DNA from 3 places in the Planococcus sp. TJ-307 genome. Region 3 is predicted to be linked to each of the others. Evidence: riboswitches for the same ligand, from Rfam matches in the RefSeq annotation. Region 3 holds a riboswitch; each other region holds the start of a gene.

Region 1 (4,525 bases), 230 kb from region 3:
AAAGTTCATTTTAAAGGATGGGCAAAACATCACTTCATATTTTCAAAAAGACTTAATGTTTCTCGGAAAAGAGCTGCGCTCAAAAGAAGAAATTCTTGAATTCTTAACCGAAAGACTGTTCGAACGTGGATTGGTAGACGAAGGCTGCCTGAAGGCGATATACGAGCGCGAAAGAGCCGCACCGACTTCCTTTGGCAATTTAGTGGCCATACCACATCCCATCACACCGCATTCCAAAACGACTTTTTTAACGGTTTGTACGCTGAAAAAACCTGTTATATGGAAAGATAAGCCAGTTCAATTTGTCTGTCTGCTGAATGTTATGGAAGACAGCCGGGAAGATTTGCAGTTTATGTACGATGTACTTGGCAGAATCATTCATAACAGCGCACTGGTTGAAAGGCTGATCAAAGCCAGAACCTACGAAGAGTTTATGAAAGTGATCGCCTTTTGAATTCAATAGATATTCGACGAAAAAAGGAGATGAAGCATTATGGTGGAAAAACAATTTACACTTACAGACGAGGCAGGAATTCATGCACGTCCAGCTGCCATTCTGGTAAGTCTGGCAAATAAATTCGATTCACAAGTAAATTTGCTTCATAAGGAAAGGACGGTGGATTTAAAGTCTATTTTAGGGGTGATGTCCTTGGGGATTGCTTACGGTTCCGAGTTTAAAGTGAGTATTGTGGGAGTAGACGAAGAAGACGCCATCAAAGAAATTGAAAGTGTGATGGAAAAAGAAGGATTGGCTAAATAGCTCGTTTCCACAAAGAACCCGAGGGATCATTTCTGATTCCTCGGGTTCTTTGTGGGTAAACAACTTTCATGGGGAATAATCTTTGGAATCAGTCGAAATCTTTTTTCTCCCATTCGTCATCCGGAATTTCCAAATCTTCACCGGAAAAACGTTCTTCCTGGAACGGATCGCCGTTCATGTGAAAGCCGTTCTGTTCCCAAAAGCCCGGCTGATTTTCATCGATAAACTCGATACCGCGGACCCATTTGACGCTTTTCCAAAAATACAATTGGGGCACTACAAAACGCAGCGGGTAGCCGTGCTTGGCCGTCAAGGGCTCGCCGTCAAGAGAATGGGCGAGCAGCACATCCTCACGGTCAAGGTCTGACAGAGCAACATTGGTCGTGTAGTCATAATCGCCGTGAAGCATGACGTAGCCGCTTTTTGGCGTGACGCCCAATTCTTTCATCAAGTCGATAAAGCGGACGCCGGTGAAGGTATTGTCGAAGCGGGACCAGCGTGTCACACAGTGGATGTCGCGGGTCACGGTCGTTTGCGGCAATTTCAACAAGTCATCGTAATGCAAGGTGACTTCCTTGTCGACCTGCCCAAAGATTTTCAATGTCCATGTAGCCATGTCGTATTCTGGCACTTCGCCTTCGTGCAGAACAGGAAAGCGCTCGGTCAAGACTTGTCCAGGCGGCAGGCGTTCAGCCAGCGCAGGATCCACTACAGGGACCCGTGTTCGTTTAATCCGTTCGGCTTTGCTCAACTTCATGCAATCACTCCCTAAAATTAATAAAACTCCTCCGCTGAAAAGTGGAAGAGTGGCTGTCTGTTGGTGAATTTCTCTTCCTCATCTTTCAGAACTTCTAAGCTCTGCTGGATTTGGCACCATTCCAGTTCGTGAACTGGCGGTTGCCGGGCGTCGTCGGGCCATTTCCCTCTGCCTCTCTTGATAAGGATGGTGCAGTATTTAATTTTTTGCTTGCCTCATTTTACCTAATCTATCCGCTTCTTACAAGATTATTCGGAAAATTATTCAGCTTCTCTCTCGCTGGCGTTATACTAGAAAGACGTAGAGAATTTTGGTCATCGGAAATAAACGTTACTTGATGCAAATGAGGAGTCCTCCAAATGAAAAAAATGATCGGTCTTATAAGTTTGACGCTCTTCATGAGCGGTTGCAGCAACACTTCGGCAAGCGACGGGGAGCTGTTGGTTTCAACAGCTTCCAGCTTGACGGAAGTAATGGGGAAGATGGAAGAGGAATTTCAAAAGGCAGAGCCCGATATTGAACTGAGCTTTAATTATGGATCATCCAGCAAACTGCGGAGCCAGATCGAGCAAGGGGCGCCAGCGGATCTGTTTTTGTCTGCCAGTGAAAACGATATGAATTTGCTTCAATCGCAGCAGCTTGTCGAATCAAACAGCATTGTATCTTTCGCTGAAAATCGGCTGGTCCTGGCTTCGCTCGAAAAGTTTCCGGAAACAGCCGATTTTGTGGAAACATTAATGAGTACAGAAGAAACCATTGCAGTCGGAGAACCTGATAGTGTACCACTAGGAAATTATACGAAGCAGGCGCTGGCCAACCAAAATTTATGGCAGCCGCTTGAAGGCCGCCTTGTCTATGCCAAAGATGCAAGGCAAGTAGTAACTTATATCGAGAGCGGAAACGCTGAACTCGGCGTCATCTATTCCTCCGATGCGGTTATTTCCCAGGAAATAACCGGGACGCTCGAAGTGCCCGGACAAATAAGTCCTGTGGTTTACCCAGGTGCTGTCGTAGCGGCTTCCCAAAAACAGCCCACCGCAGAAGCTTTTTTGGATTTTGTCACTGGTCCAAAAGGCCAGGAAGTTCTTAAAGAGTACGGATTTTTGGCGCCAAACGGAGAAACACCATGATGCCCTATGATCTGTCTCCGCTATGGCTGTCGTTGAGAGTTGCAGTTATTTCCACATTTTTTGTGTTTTTGGTCAGCCTGGCTCTGGCACGATTGATGAACAGGCGCGACTTTTTCGGCAAAAGCTTTGTGGAAGCCTTAATACTGCTGCCGTTGGTTTTGCCACCGACGGTCATTGGCTTTGGTTTGATTGTTTTGTTCGGTGCTAATGGTCCGCTCGGCATCTTACTGGAACAATGGTTTGGGTTCCGTGTTGTTTTTACCTGGATCGGTGCGGCCATAGCTTCATTTGTTGTTTCATTGCCGCTGATGTACCAAAGCGTCCTTGCAGCTTATGAAAAAGTAGATCCTCGCTGGGAGAATGTGGCACGGACAATGGGTGTCTCTGAATGGCGCATCTTTCGGACCATCACGTTTCCGCTGGCCTGGTCGGGCATTCTGGCAGGTCTGATTCTTGCTTTTGCACGCGGCATCGGCGAGTTTGGGGCAACCTTGATGATTGCCGGCTATATTCCAAGGGTGACAGAAACGGTGCCATTAGCGATTTACTTTGCCTATGAAGCAGGAGATATGGAAAAAGCCTTGTTTTGGGTAGTGATTATTTCCTCTCTTGGAGTCGCTGCGATCACTTGGGTCAATTATTGGCGCAAAAAAACGGCCATACGAATCGGGAGGGAATGAGCCCATGCTTTTAGTTGATTTTCAAAAACAATTGGACCATTTCAGTTTAAAAATGCAATTCGAGCTGGACCGGGAAATCTTGGCGCTGGTCGGCTCTTCCGGTTCGGGGAAAACCACGCTATTGAATTGCCTGGCTGGTATTGTCCACCCGGATGCTGGTACGATTTCCTTGAATGGCAGAAGTTTTTTCAGCGGAGAACAAAAACCATTAAAGATCCAGAAAAGAAAAGTTGGTTATTTGTTTCAAGATTACGCCTTGTTTCCGCATTTGAGCGTCGAACAAAACATTCTGTACGCACTGTCGCGGGGGGCAGATGTATCGCATATTACCGAACTGACAAAAATTCTAGGCATCACCGGTCTGCTTGGCAAATACCCGCACCAGATTTCTGGGGGTGAAAAGCAGCGTGTCGCGTTAACGCGTGCAATGGCCGTACAGCCGGATATTCTGTTGCTTGATGAACCTTTTTCTGCTTTGGATGACGCCAATCGTGACCGCTGCCAGGATGAACTGCTGCGGATTCACCAGCAATGGCAAATCCCAATTATCTTCGTGACTCATCGGATTGCGGATGCTGAAAAGCTGGCAGACCGGGTGATGCGGATTGAAAAAGGCCGGATGACCGAAGAAACGGGCCATTAAAGCAGACTGTCGTTTGGAAATGCCAACAGTAAACTTATTATAATGAAGAAATGGCTTGAGCGATCAAGCGATAGGAAGTGGGAATCAACGTGGATGAACGCTATTCAAGACAAGTCCTATTCAAGCCGCTTGGCCAAACCGGCCAGGAAAAGCTGGCTTTATCAACTGTCACAATAATCGGCTGTGGAGCATTAGGATCGGCTATTGCCGAAACACTGACGCGTGCCGGTATCGGAACCATACACTTGGTCGACCGCGATTATGTAGAGCTGTCGAATTTGCAGCGCCAACAGCTTTTCACCGAAAAGGATGCCGAGCAGATGCTGCCGAAAGTGACTGCGGCAGAGCAAAGGCTCAAAGCCATCCGCAGTGATCTGCGTTTGTTCACTTATTTGGAGCATTTGGATGCAGCGGGAATAGAAAAACTGGCAGCTATCAGCGACTTGATCCTTGATGCCACTGACAATTTTGAAACCCGCCTGTTGATCAATGACGCATCCGTTAAATACGGTGTGCCTTGGATTTATGGCGCCTGTGTTGGCAGTTCGGGAGTGG
Region 2 (4,525 bases), 450 kb from region 3:
TTGCTGAAAAGCTTCCAACGAATCCGTATCGTGCCGCTTGGCGCCGTTAGCCAGTCCATAAGCTGCAGTGATGCCGATGGCGGGTGCGCCGCGAACCTTTAATGCAAGAATCGCATCGTAAACGTCTTCGACGGTTTCAAGCGTCACATATTCAATGGCATGCGGCAGTTTTTGCTGATCTAAAATGGTCAGCTGCTGGCCGTCCCATTTGATGGATAAGGGGATGCTCATGTACGGGCCTCCTCAAGAATTTGCAGTACATCGTTGATCGATGTGATTTCCTTGCGCTGTAAAATCAAAACCTGGCCAGTCTGCAATGCTTGCTTCTTGAAGGCGATTCGCTTACCTGCGTCTTCGATGCTGTCCAGATCTTTCACATGTGCCAAGCCGATGGTTCGGCGAATTAATTCGCATCCTGCAAAACCGGCTGCATCTGTCAGCACTTTCTCAAGCACATGCTCCAGGTAGCCCTCTGTCTCCTTGAACGATTCCACACTATGTTTTTTCCATAGCTCGGTGAATGAAGAAGCGAAGACATCCCAGGTCTTTCTGATATCTTCTACCATCACTTGGCGATTCTCATCTTCGCGTGTGACCGACTGGAAAACTAAGTTCGCCAGGAACAAACCAACATCAAATCCAATCGGACCGTAAAAACCGAATTCGGGGTCGATCACCTTCGTTTCCGTCTGGCTGGCAAAAATACTGCCGGTGTGTAGGTCGCCATGCAGCAGAGCTTCCGATTCAGTCAAAAAGCTTTTCTTTAATTTCGCTACTTCGAGCTGAAGCTTCCGGTTGCTCCAGATCGCTTCTGCCGCTGATTGAAGCTGCGGTTCGTAATCGTTGGTATCGAGATCAAAAAATGGATCTGTAAAAATGAGATCTTCCGTAATCTTGCATAATTCGGGATTGGAAAACTCCGCAGCCAAACGCTTTTTTTCAAAAGGATGCAAGCCGTAATCCGATGTGTGGAATAAAGTCAGTGCCAAGTATTCACCGATGTCCTGCGACAATCTCGGAAAATTCCGTCCGTGGATCAACCCTTCCCGCGCAATCTCCAGATGAGACAAATCTTCCATCACCGTAATGGCCAACTCTTCATCTGTTGCAAAGACTGTTGGCACGAGTGACGGGACAAATTCTCCGTGCTTTCTGAGGACATTCGCTTCAATCGTCGCGCGCTTTAACGTCAACGGCCAGCTTTCGCCGATAATCTTAGCGTATGGCAATGCCTGTTTGATGATCAGCCGCTTTCCTGTATTTGGATCTTCGATTTGGAAAACATAATTCAAGTTGCCGTCGCCGATTTCCCGGCAAGTCAATTGGGCAGCAGGGTCAAATGTATGAACCGTTTTTGCCAGCGCAATCGCTGTTTCTTCCGTTAAGGCTTTATAAGTAGCGGGAACCGTAAGTGTCATTGTAAATCTTCCTTTCATGTGCAATATAAAAAGCCTCTTTCATAAAAGAAAGAGGCCAGAATAAGAGATTCCATGCCTCTTATCTTTCAGAAATAAATTTCTGATGGAATTAGCACCGTGCCTTGCAGGATTTTCATCCTGGCGCATAAAGCGCCCCTTCTCACGAAGGTATTACGGTCGGTTGCTGGGCGTCATCGGGCCAATATCCCTCTGCCAGCTCTTGATAAGAGTACTACGTGTTATTTAATTTAAGTTATGAAAAGAATCCTATCACGATTCAGAATTAACTGTCAATCCATTTTTCCAATAAAAACAATTTTATGATAACGGAGTTGACAGATTTCTGCGCACATGAAATAATCAGAATTACTTTATTAATCTTATAGTTGAAGAAATCGTTTCAGGCAGACGCTTTCCGCGTACGAAGCGGGTTTGTGGAATATCAATTGATAAAAACCGATAGTCTGACTTAATAAATCATATTTACCCAATTTCATATCTTTCTTATTTAGAGCAGGTGGAGGGACAAGCCCTATGATACCCGGCAACCGGTCCATTGATGGACACGGTGCTAATTCTTGCAGCCAGAACCGGTGGCTGAGAAATAAGAAGTTGTTAACGCCCTTAACCTCTTCTTATTTGAAGAGGTTTTTATTTTTTAAAATTTGCATGGGAGTGTGGAATACATGAGCGTTTTGACTGCTACATATCAAGTCTACGGAAAACCGGGTTCGTTCGAAAAAAAAGCGGACGGCATCGCTTTGGGACTAACCATCGGTTCTTGGACTGACTTGCCGCTGCTTGAACAGGAACAACTGAAACACCATAAAGGAAATGTCGTGTCCATCGAAGAATTTGAACAAGAACGCCACCCGCTAAAACCGGATTTAATAAAAGCAGAGCTTGAAATTGCCTACCCAAGCGTGAATTTTTCGGCTGACCTGCCTGCCATTTTGACTACTGTTTTCGGCAAATTGTCGTTGGATGGCGAAGTAAAGCTATTGGATCTGGAGTTTAGCCACGACCTGCTTAGCCACTTTCCTGGACCGCGCTTTGGCATCGAAGAAATTCGCGACACTCTTGGCGTTGGAGGACGGCCGCTTCTCATGAGTATTTTTAAAGGCGTCATCGGCCGTGACCTGGATTTCCTGTCCGCTCAATTGCGTCAGCAGGCATTAGGCGGCGTGGATCTGGTCAAAGATGATGAAATACTATTTGATAACCCACTAACTCCTTTTGAAAGCCGCATTACCACGGGTAAACGAGTGCTTGATGATGTCTATGAAGAAACGGGACACCGAACGCTTTATGCGGTGAACCTGTCAGGGAGAACTTCCGAACTGCGAGGAAAAGCACGGAGAGCACGCGAACTTGGAGCAGATGCCTTGTTGTTCAACGTTCATGCGTATGGGTTGGATGTCTTGCAGGAGCTTGCTGAAGATGATGATATCGCCTTGCCGCTTATGGCGCATCCCGCTTTTAGCGGTGCCTTCACTTCTTCTGCCTTCTATGGCCTTGCGACACCGCTGGCCCTTGGAAAACTGATCCGATATGTCGGCGCTGATTTTTCGCTGTTTCCTTCACCTTACGGCAGTGTTGCACTGGAAAAAACGGCAGCCCTGGCACTCGGCAAAGAACTGACACGGGACAGCCCGCTAAAACGCAGCTTTCCAGTGCCATCCGCCGGAATTCATCCGGGTCTTGTGCCTTTGCTGATGGCGGATTACGGAATCGACAGCGTCATCAATGCCGGCGGCGGCGTTCACGGACATCCCGCTGGAGCAGCTGGCGGCGGACAGGCATTCAGGCAAGCCATTGACGCCGTGCTGCAGGGAGAAACCTTGCAGAATGCCGGCAAACAGCATAAAGAATTGCAGACAGCACTTGAACTATGGGGGTGAAAACAGTGAACAAACCGATTATTTTTTGTGATTTTGACGGTACGATTACAGCTAATGACAATATTATTGCCATCATGGAAAAATTTGATCCATCAGGATGGGTGCCGGTCAAAGATCAGATTCTCGATCAATCCATCTCAATACGCGAGGGTGTTGCGAAAATGTTTTCTCTGCTCCCGGTTTCGGAAAAAGACGAAATTATTTCCTATGTTTTGGAGCAGGCGGAAATACGCGAAGGATTCAGCGACTTTGTCGCCTATTCGAAAAAGCAGAATTTGCCTTTGTATATTGTTAGCGGTGGCATTGATTTCTTTGTCCATCCGCTACTTGAACCTTTCGGACCTTTTGATGACATCTACTGCAACAGCGCTGACTTTTCAGGTGATCTTATCAAACTGGAATTTCCGCATGGCTGCGACGATGCCTGCACAAGCCAGGGCTGCGGATGCTGCAAACCATCTGTCATCCGGGATCTTTTGGACAAAGACACGAAAAGCATCGTCATTGGAGACTCCATCAGTGACTGGGAAGCTGCAAAAGAAGCGGATTTCGTCATTGCTCGGGATTTGCTGGCTGAAAAATGCCAAGAAGCGGGCATCAATTACGAACCGTTCGAAACGTTCCACGAAGTTATTGCGATTGTTGATGAATATATAGGGGTGAAGTCATGACCCTTTTGCATGAAAAGTGGCGGGAATTGGCGGATGTCAAAGACGAACTGGCCGTGCGCGATTGGTTTATGGGGACCAGCGGCAATCTTGCCATCAAAGTGGCGGACGAACCGCTCGAGTTTCTGGTAACCGCGAGCGGCAAAGACAAGAAAAAACGTACAGATGAAGATTTTCTGCTTGTCGATGCCAATGGTCAGCCCGCTGTTGAAACAACGTTGAAACCATCTGCTGAAACCTTATTGCATTGTACAATTTATGGAAAGACCAGCGCCGGGTGCAGCCTCCATGTCCATACGGTCGCCAATAATGTCATTTCTGAATTGTACGGCGACGCCGGAAAAATTGATTTTCAGGGCCAGGAATTGATCAAAGCTTTTGGATTGTGGGAAGAGGACGCGGTACTGAGCATTCCCGTCATCCCCAACCATGCAGATATTCCAATGCTCGCCAAAGAATTTGACGCATTCGTTACTGCTGATAAAGGAGCGGTACTGATTCGCAACCATGGCATTACCGTCTGGGGAAAAGATGGCTT
Region 3 (4,525 bases):
ACTAAAGCCGATAACTCCGTATATTTCTCCGGTTTCGACGGTCAGGTCAATGCCATTCAAGGCATGGATTTCCTGTTTGCCTGATTGGTAGGTCTTGGCGACGCCTTCGAATTGAATCATGGTGATGGTGCCTCCTTAGGTTGGAATGAATTGTATCAAATCGACGGTGTCTCAAATGCTGATTGAGATAATAGACAAAAAAGAGCCCTCTTTTTTCTCATCCATAAGAAAAAAGAGGGCTCCAGTTGAAACCATCTAATTCTCATCTTCCAAATGCCTTAAATGGCATTTGCAGGAGTTGGCACAGTTTTTGCGGTTAAACAAATCTGCTGCCGAAACGTCTCAGGGCCTGTCCCTCGGTTTCTCTTGATAAGAAAGTGATGTATGCTATTCGATTCGTGAGTCTTACTTTATGGTGAAATAACAAAAAAGTCAAGAAAAACTTTGAGATTTATTTCACAATCTTTAAAATGTGAGAAAAACCACTGTGAAATCTACTTTAAGATGATGTACTAGATTTCTTGCGCAAAACTGAAGATACTTTACTTTCAGTACCATCTTTTATTCGGATAATGTTTTCATTATGCTTCCATACGGCCATAGCAAATAAAGCCGAAGCAGTCAGCAAGGGCCAAGCTCCAGATGCCGGAATAAAAGCAATGACAAAATAAACGGCATAAAGAACAAATACGCCAATTACCAAGTAGTCTGTTGCAAGCGAAACGCCGATCAACAGAATCAGTCCAAGCAACCCAAGCTTCCAATCGAGGGCGAGCATAACGCCAATGACTGAAGCGGTTCCTTTCCCGCCGTCAAAGTTCATGTAAAAGGGAAAGTTGTGCCCGAAAACTACCCCGGCACCTGCCACAAACAACAAAGCCCAAGTCATTTCAGCTGAGAAGTTTCCTGTTTCCAATAATAAGCGGAGACCTGCAACTGCAGCAAATCCTTTAAAAATATCAATAAATGCAACAAGCAATCCATATTTCCAGCCCAATACGATCGCAGCATTGGATGCACCGGAATTTTTCACGCCTTCTTTTTTTACGTTAACTCCTGACAAAGCCTGTGCAGCAAGGGATCCGTGAAAACAACCAATGATATAGCCTGCAACGAATAATAGCAAAATCCAAACCAGCATACCGATTCCTCCTCTATACTAAATGTTAACGTTTGAGTGAAAGGAAGGTTTCAAAATTTTTTGACTAATACGCTTGACAAAAAGCGCTGAAGTTTTTATACTTCTCAACAAGATGAAAAACCAAATCAAATACTCTTATCAAGAGTGGCGGAGGGATAGGCCCTGTGATGCCCGGCAACCAACAGACATTTTGTCTGGAAAGGTGCTAATTCCTACAGAACTGATCGACAGGTTCTGACAGATAAGAGGAGGAAACTCCGTAATTTACGGCCCTCTTCTTAACCGAAGGGGGCTTTTTGCTGTCCCTTTCTGCATGAATAGTATCCACAAAAAATAGGGGGAATGGAAAATGACCAACTTAAAACCAGAAACATTATTGCTTCACGGGGGACAACAGCCGGATCCTACGACAGGATCAAGAGGGGTTCCCATCTACAAAACTACTTCTTACGTTTTTAAAGACACTCAGCATGCACAGGATCTTTTTGGACTGAAGGATACCGGCAATATTTATTCGCGTATCATGAATCCGACGGTCGATGTCTTTGAACAGCGGGTAGCGTTATTAGAAGGCGGAACAGCAGCTGTTGCCTTGTCCTCCGGAATGGCGGCCATTGCTTTTTCCATTATGAATATAGCAGAAGCTGGAGACGAAATTGTGGCAGACAGCAACCTGTATGGCGGAACATACAATTTATTGGCGAACACGTTGCCGCGTTATGGCATTACGACAAAATTTGTGGATGCGACAAATCCCGAAAACTTCAAAGCGGCGATTACAGATAAAACCAAAGTTCTATTCGGTGAAATTATTGGCAACCCGAGCTTGAATGTCTTTGATGTAGAAAAAGTAGCAGCCATTGCTCATGAAAATGGAATTCCACTATTGATCGATAATACCTTCGCGTCGCCATATGGCAGCAATCCCATTGAATACGGAGCAGATGTCGTCATTCATTCCGCTACAAAATGGATTGGCGGGCATGGCACGACAATTGGCGGAGTGGCAGTAGACGCGGGAACGTTCAATTGGGACAATCCTCGCTTTCCGAATTACACACAGCCGGACGAAACATACCACGGATTGCGGTATGGCATCGATGTACCGGAAGCGGCTTTTGCGACAAAGTTACGTGTTCAACTGCTTCGGGATTTTGGGCCATCCCTCAGTCCGGAAAGTGCCCATGCTTTGTTGCAAGGGTTGGAAACCTTGCACCTGCGCATTCCAAAACACAATAGCAATGCCCAACTTGTCGCCGATTATTTGAAACAACACCCGCAAATCGAGTGGGTGAATTTCCTTGGTTTTGAAGATCATCCTTCTCATCAACTGGCGAAGAAATACTTGAAAAACGACGGTTATGGATCAATTGTCAATTTTGGAATTAAAGGCGGGCGTGAAGCGGGCCGGAAAGTGATTGACAGCGTCCATCTGTGGTCTCATGTAGCCAATGTAGGGGATGCTAAATCACTGATCATTCATCCGGCTTCGACTACGCATCAACAATTGAACAACGAGGAACTACAAGCATCCGGCGTAACAGAGGAGCTAATTCGCTTGTCTGTCGGGTTGGAGAATGCAGAAGACTTGATCGCTGATTTGGAGCAAGCGATTCAGGCAGCCGTATTGGAAAATGCATAAGGAGGGATTTTCATGAAAACAGTCTCCATCGGCTCGTTAACCCTGGATTCAATGGAGGTTTTAAACGATGTTGAACTTGCATATGAACGTCTTGGAGACCGGGAATCTCCGGTTGTCCTAGTCTGCCATGCATTGACAGGCGACCAATATGCAATTGGCACAGAGGGCAATCCAGGGTGGTGGGCTGGGTTGATTGGACCAGGCAAACCGGTGGATACGACTATTTTTCAAGTGATTACCTTTAATGTTCTTGGAGGATGCCACGGATCAACGGGTCCTTTATCGACAGATCCGGCAACGGGAAATCCCTACCATGCTGCGTTTCCAACCCTGACCATACGTGACATGGTACGCGCTGAATACTGTGCACTCAAAAAGCTTGGCATCAACCATCTCAAAGGTGTGATTGGCGGTTCGTTAGGTGGAATGAAGACCTTGGAATGGGGAAGATCTTACCCTGAATTCATCGATGCGGTTTTTCCTTTAGCCGTAACCCCCTATTACAGTGATTACGGTGTCGCTTTTAATCACATCGGCATACTAGCAATAGAAAGTGACAGTGAATTTAATGGTGGAAAGTATAAAGATTCTGCTCGTTTAAAAGGTTTTGAAGTGGCACGAATGGCAGGCATGGTTACTTATCGGAGCGGCAATATGTTTAATCAGCGATTTGGACGAACCCATGACGGCAACGAATTCGATGTTCAATCTTACTTGAATTATCAAGGGAAGAAACTGGCGGGCCGATTTGATGCCAATAGTTATGTGCTGCTGTTGAAAGCAATGAATACACATGACATCCAAGATGCTGTTCTGGATATTCCAGTGTTTTCATTATCATTTACTCATGATTTGCTTTATCCAAGTGAACTAATGATTCCATGGCTTGAAAAACAAAAAGTGGCAAGCTGGGAAATTGTTGAAACGGAATTTGGCCATGATGGGTTTCTTGTAGAGTTTGAAAAATGGGGCGGGTTTATAAAGAACAAGTTAAAAAGCCTTTTAGTGCCTGAACTTACGCGCTGAGAGAGATTTACAAAAAAGCATCTGAACGGGAAGGTTCCCCGTCAGATGCTTTTTGTAGTCAATCTTCATCCTCAATATCCACATCGTCTGGGATGGGCATGGCACGCCATTCTTCAAGCGCTTGTTTTGCTTCTTCCAACTGTTGGAAATGCGTACCGAACTGAGAGGTATTGATCATGTACTGTTCTCCATCATGGACTGCTCGAATACGGCCTTCCAATACGTAGCGTTGAACTTGCTCTTCAGGCATGGACAAAAAGGCGGCAGTTTCCTGGACTGTCATATACATAGGATCCCCTCCTCTTTTCTTTTATTATAATAGAAGGGGGGAGCTATCTCAATTTATTAACGGCATGGAAGAGTATGCAGAAAGGCAGAGGTGTTGATTTTGAATTACATAGCTTATTTATGGGTGTTGCTGGCTGCCGTCTTATGGGGGACGACCGGAACAGCCCAGTCTTTTTTCGTTGGTACAGCGCATCCGCTGTCGATTGGCGCATTTCGCTTAGCGATAGGTGGTTTTTCTTTAATGATCTTCGTGCTGGTAGCGAGAACGTTAGCGATCCGTTCGATTCCATGGCCCGCCGCCATTTTTTCTGCCATCAGTATGGCCTTGTTTCAACCATTATTTTTTTCCTCGGTCCAGTTAACGGGAATTGCGATCGGCACGGTTGTGACGATCGGCAGTGCACCTGTACTAACGGGAATAATCGAAT

The links. Region 3 has a riboswitch for S-adenosylmethionine ahead of AC4EHK_RS02815 (O-acetylhomoserine aminocarboxypropyltransferase/cysteine synthase family protein). Riboswitches for the same ligand answer to the same signal wherever they lie in the genome.
Region 1: linked by a shared signal. The riboswitch ahead of AC4EHK_RS01650 (sulfite oxidase-like oxidoreductase) and the one ahead of AC4EHK_RS02815 (O-acetylhomoserine aminocarboxypropyltransferase/cysteine synthase family protein) in region 3 are both predicted to bind S-adenosylmethionine.
Region 2: linked by a shared signal. The riboswitch ahead of mtnW (2,3-diketo-5-methylthiopentyl-1-phosphate enolase) and the one ahead of AC4EHK_RS02815 (O-acetylhomoserine aminocarboxypropyltransferase/cysteine synthase family protein) in region 3 are both predicted to bind S-adenosylmethionine.

Annotation. Positions count from the first base shown of each region.
Region 1 covers NZ_JBZDOJ010000001.1:343,363-347,887, forward strand. Annotated here, with positions in the region: gene AC4EHK_RS01640 (BglG family transcription antiterminator) at 1-454, shown strand, start outside; gene AC4EHK_RS01645 (phosphocarrier protein HPr) at 494-760, shown strand; gene AC4EHK_RS01650 (sulfite oxidase-like oxidoreductase) at 849-1,511, opposite strand; SAM riboswitch class I at 1,593-1,704, opposite strand; gene modA (molybdate ABC transporter substrate-binding protein) at 1,877-2,647, shown strand; gene modB (molybdate ABC transporter permease subunit) at 2,644-3,327, shown strand; gene AC4EHK_RS01665 (ATP-binding cassette domain-containing protein) at 3,332-3,970, shown strand; gene AC4EHK_RS01670 (ThiF family adenylyltransferase) at 4,060-4,525, shown strand, end outside.
Region 2 covers NZ_JBZDOJ010000001.1:118,153-122,677, reverse strand. Annotated here, with positions in the region: gene mtnA (S-methyl-5-thioribose-1-phosphate isomerase) at 1-231, opposite strand, end outside; gene mtnK (S-methyl-5-thioribose kinase) at 228-1,418, opposite strand; SAM riboswitch class I at 1,495-1,648, opposite strand; SAM riboswitch class I at 1,920-2,029, shown strand; gene mtnW (2,3-diketo-5-methylthiopentyl-1-phosphate enolase) at 2,105-3,319, shown strand; gene AC4EHK_RS00515 (2-hydroxy-3-keto-5-methylthiopentenyl-1-phosphate phosphatase) at 3,325-3,990, shown strand; gene AC4EHK_RS00510 (methylthioribulose 1-phosphate dehydratase) at 3,987-4,525, shown strand, end outside.
Region 3 covers NZ_JBZDOJ010000001.1:569,176-573,700, forward strand. Annotated here, with positions in the region: gene AC4EHK_RS02805 (methionine ABC transporter ATP-binding protein) at 1-120, opposite strand, end outside; SAM riboswitch class I at 260-376, opposite strand; gene AC4EHK_RS02810 (glycerol-3-phosphate acyltransferase) at 500-1,141, opposite strand; SAM riboswitch class I at 1,274-1,389, shown strand; gene AC4EHK_RS02815 (O-acetylhomoserine aminocarboxypropyltransferase/cysteine synthase family protein) at 1,491-2,783, shown strand; gene metX (homoserine O-acetyltransferase MetX) at 2,796-3,809, shown strand; gene AC4EHK_RS02825 (helix-turn-helix domain-containing protein) at 3,868-4,098, opposite strand; gene AC4EHK_RS02830 (DMT family transporter) at 4,189-4,525, shown strand, end outside.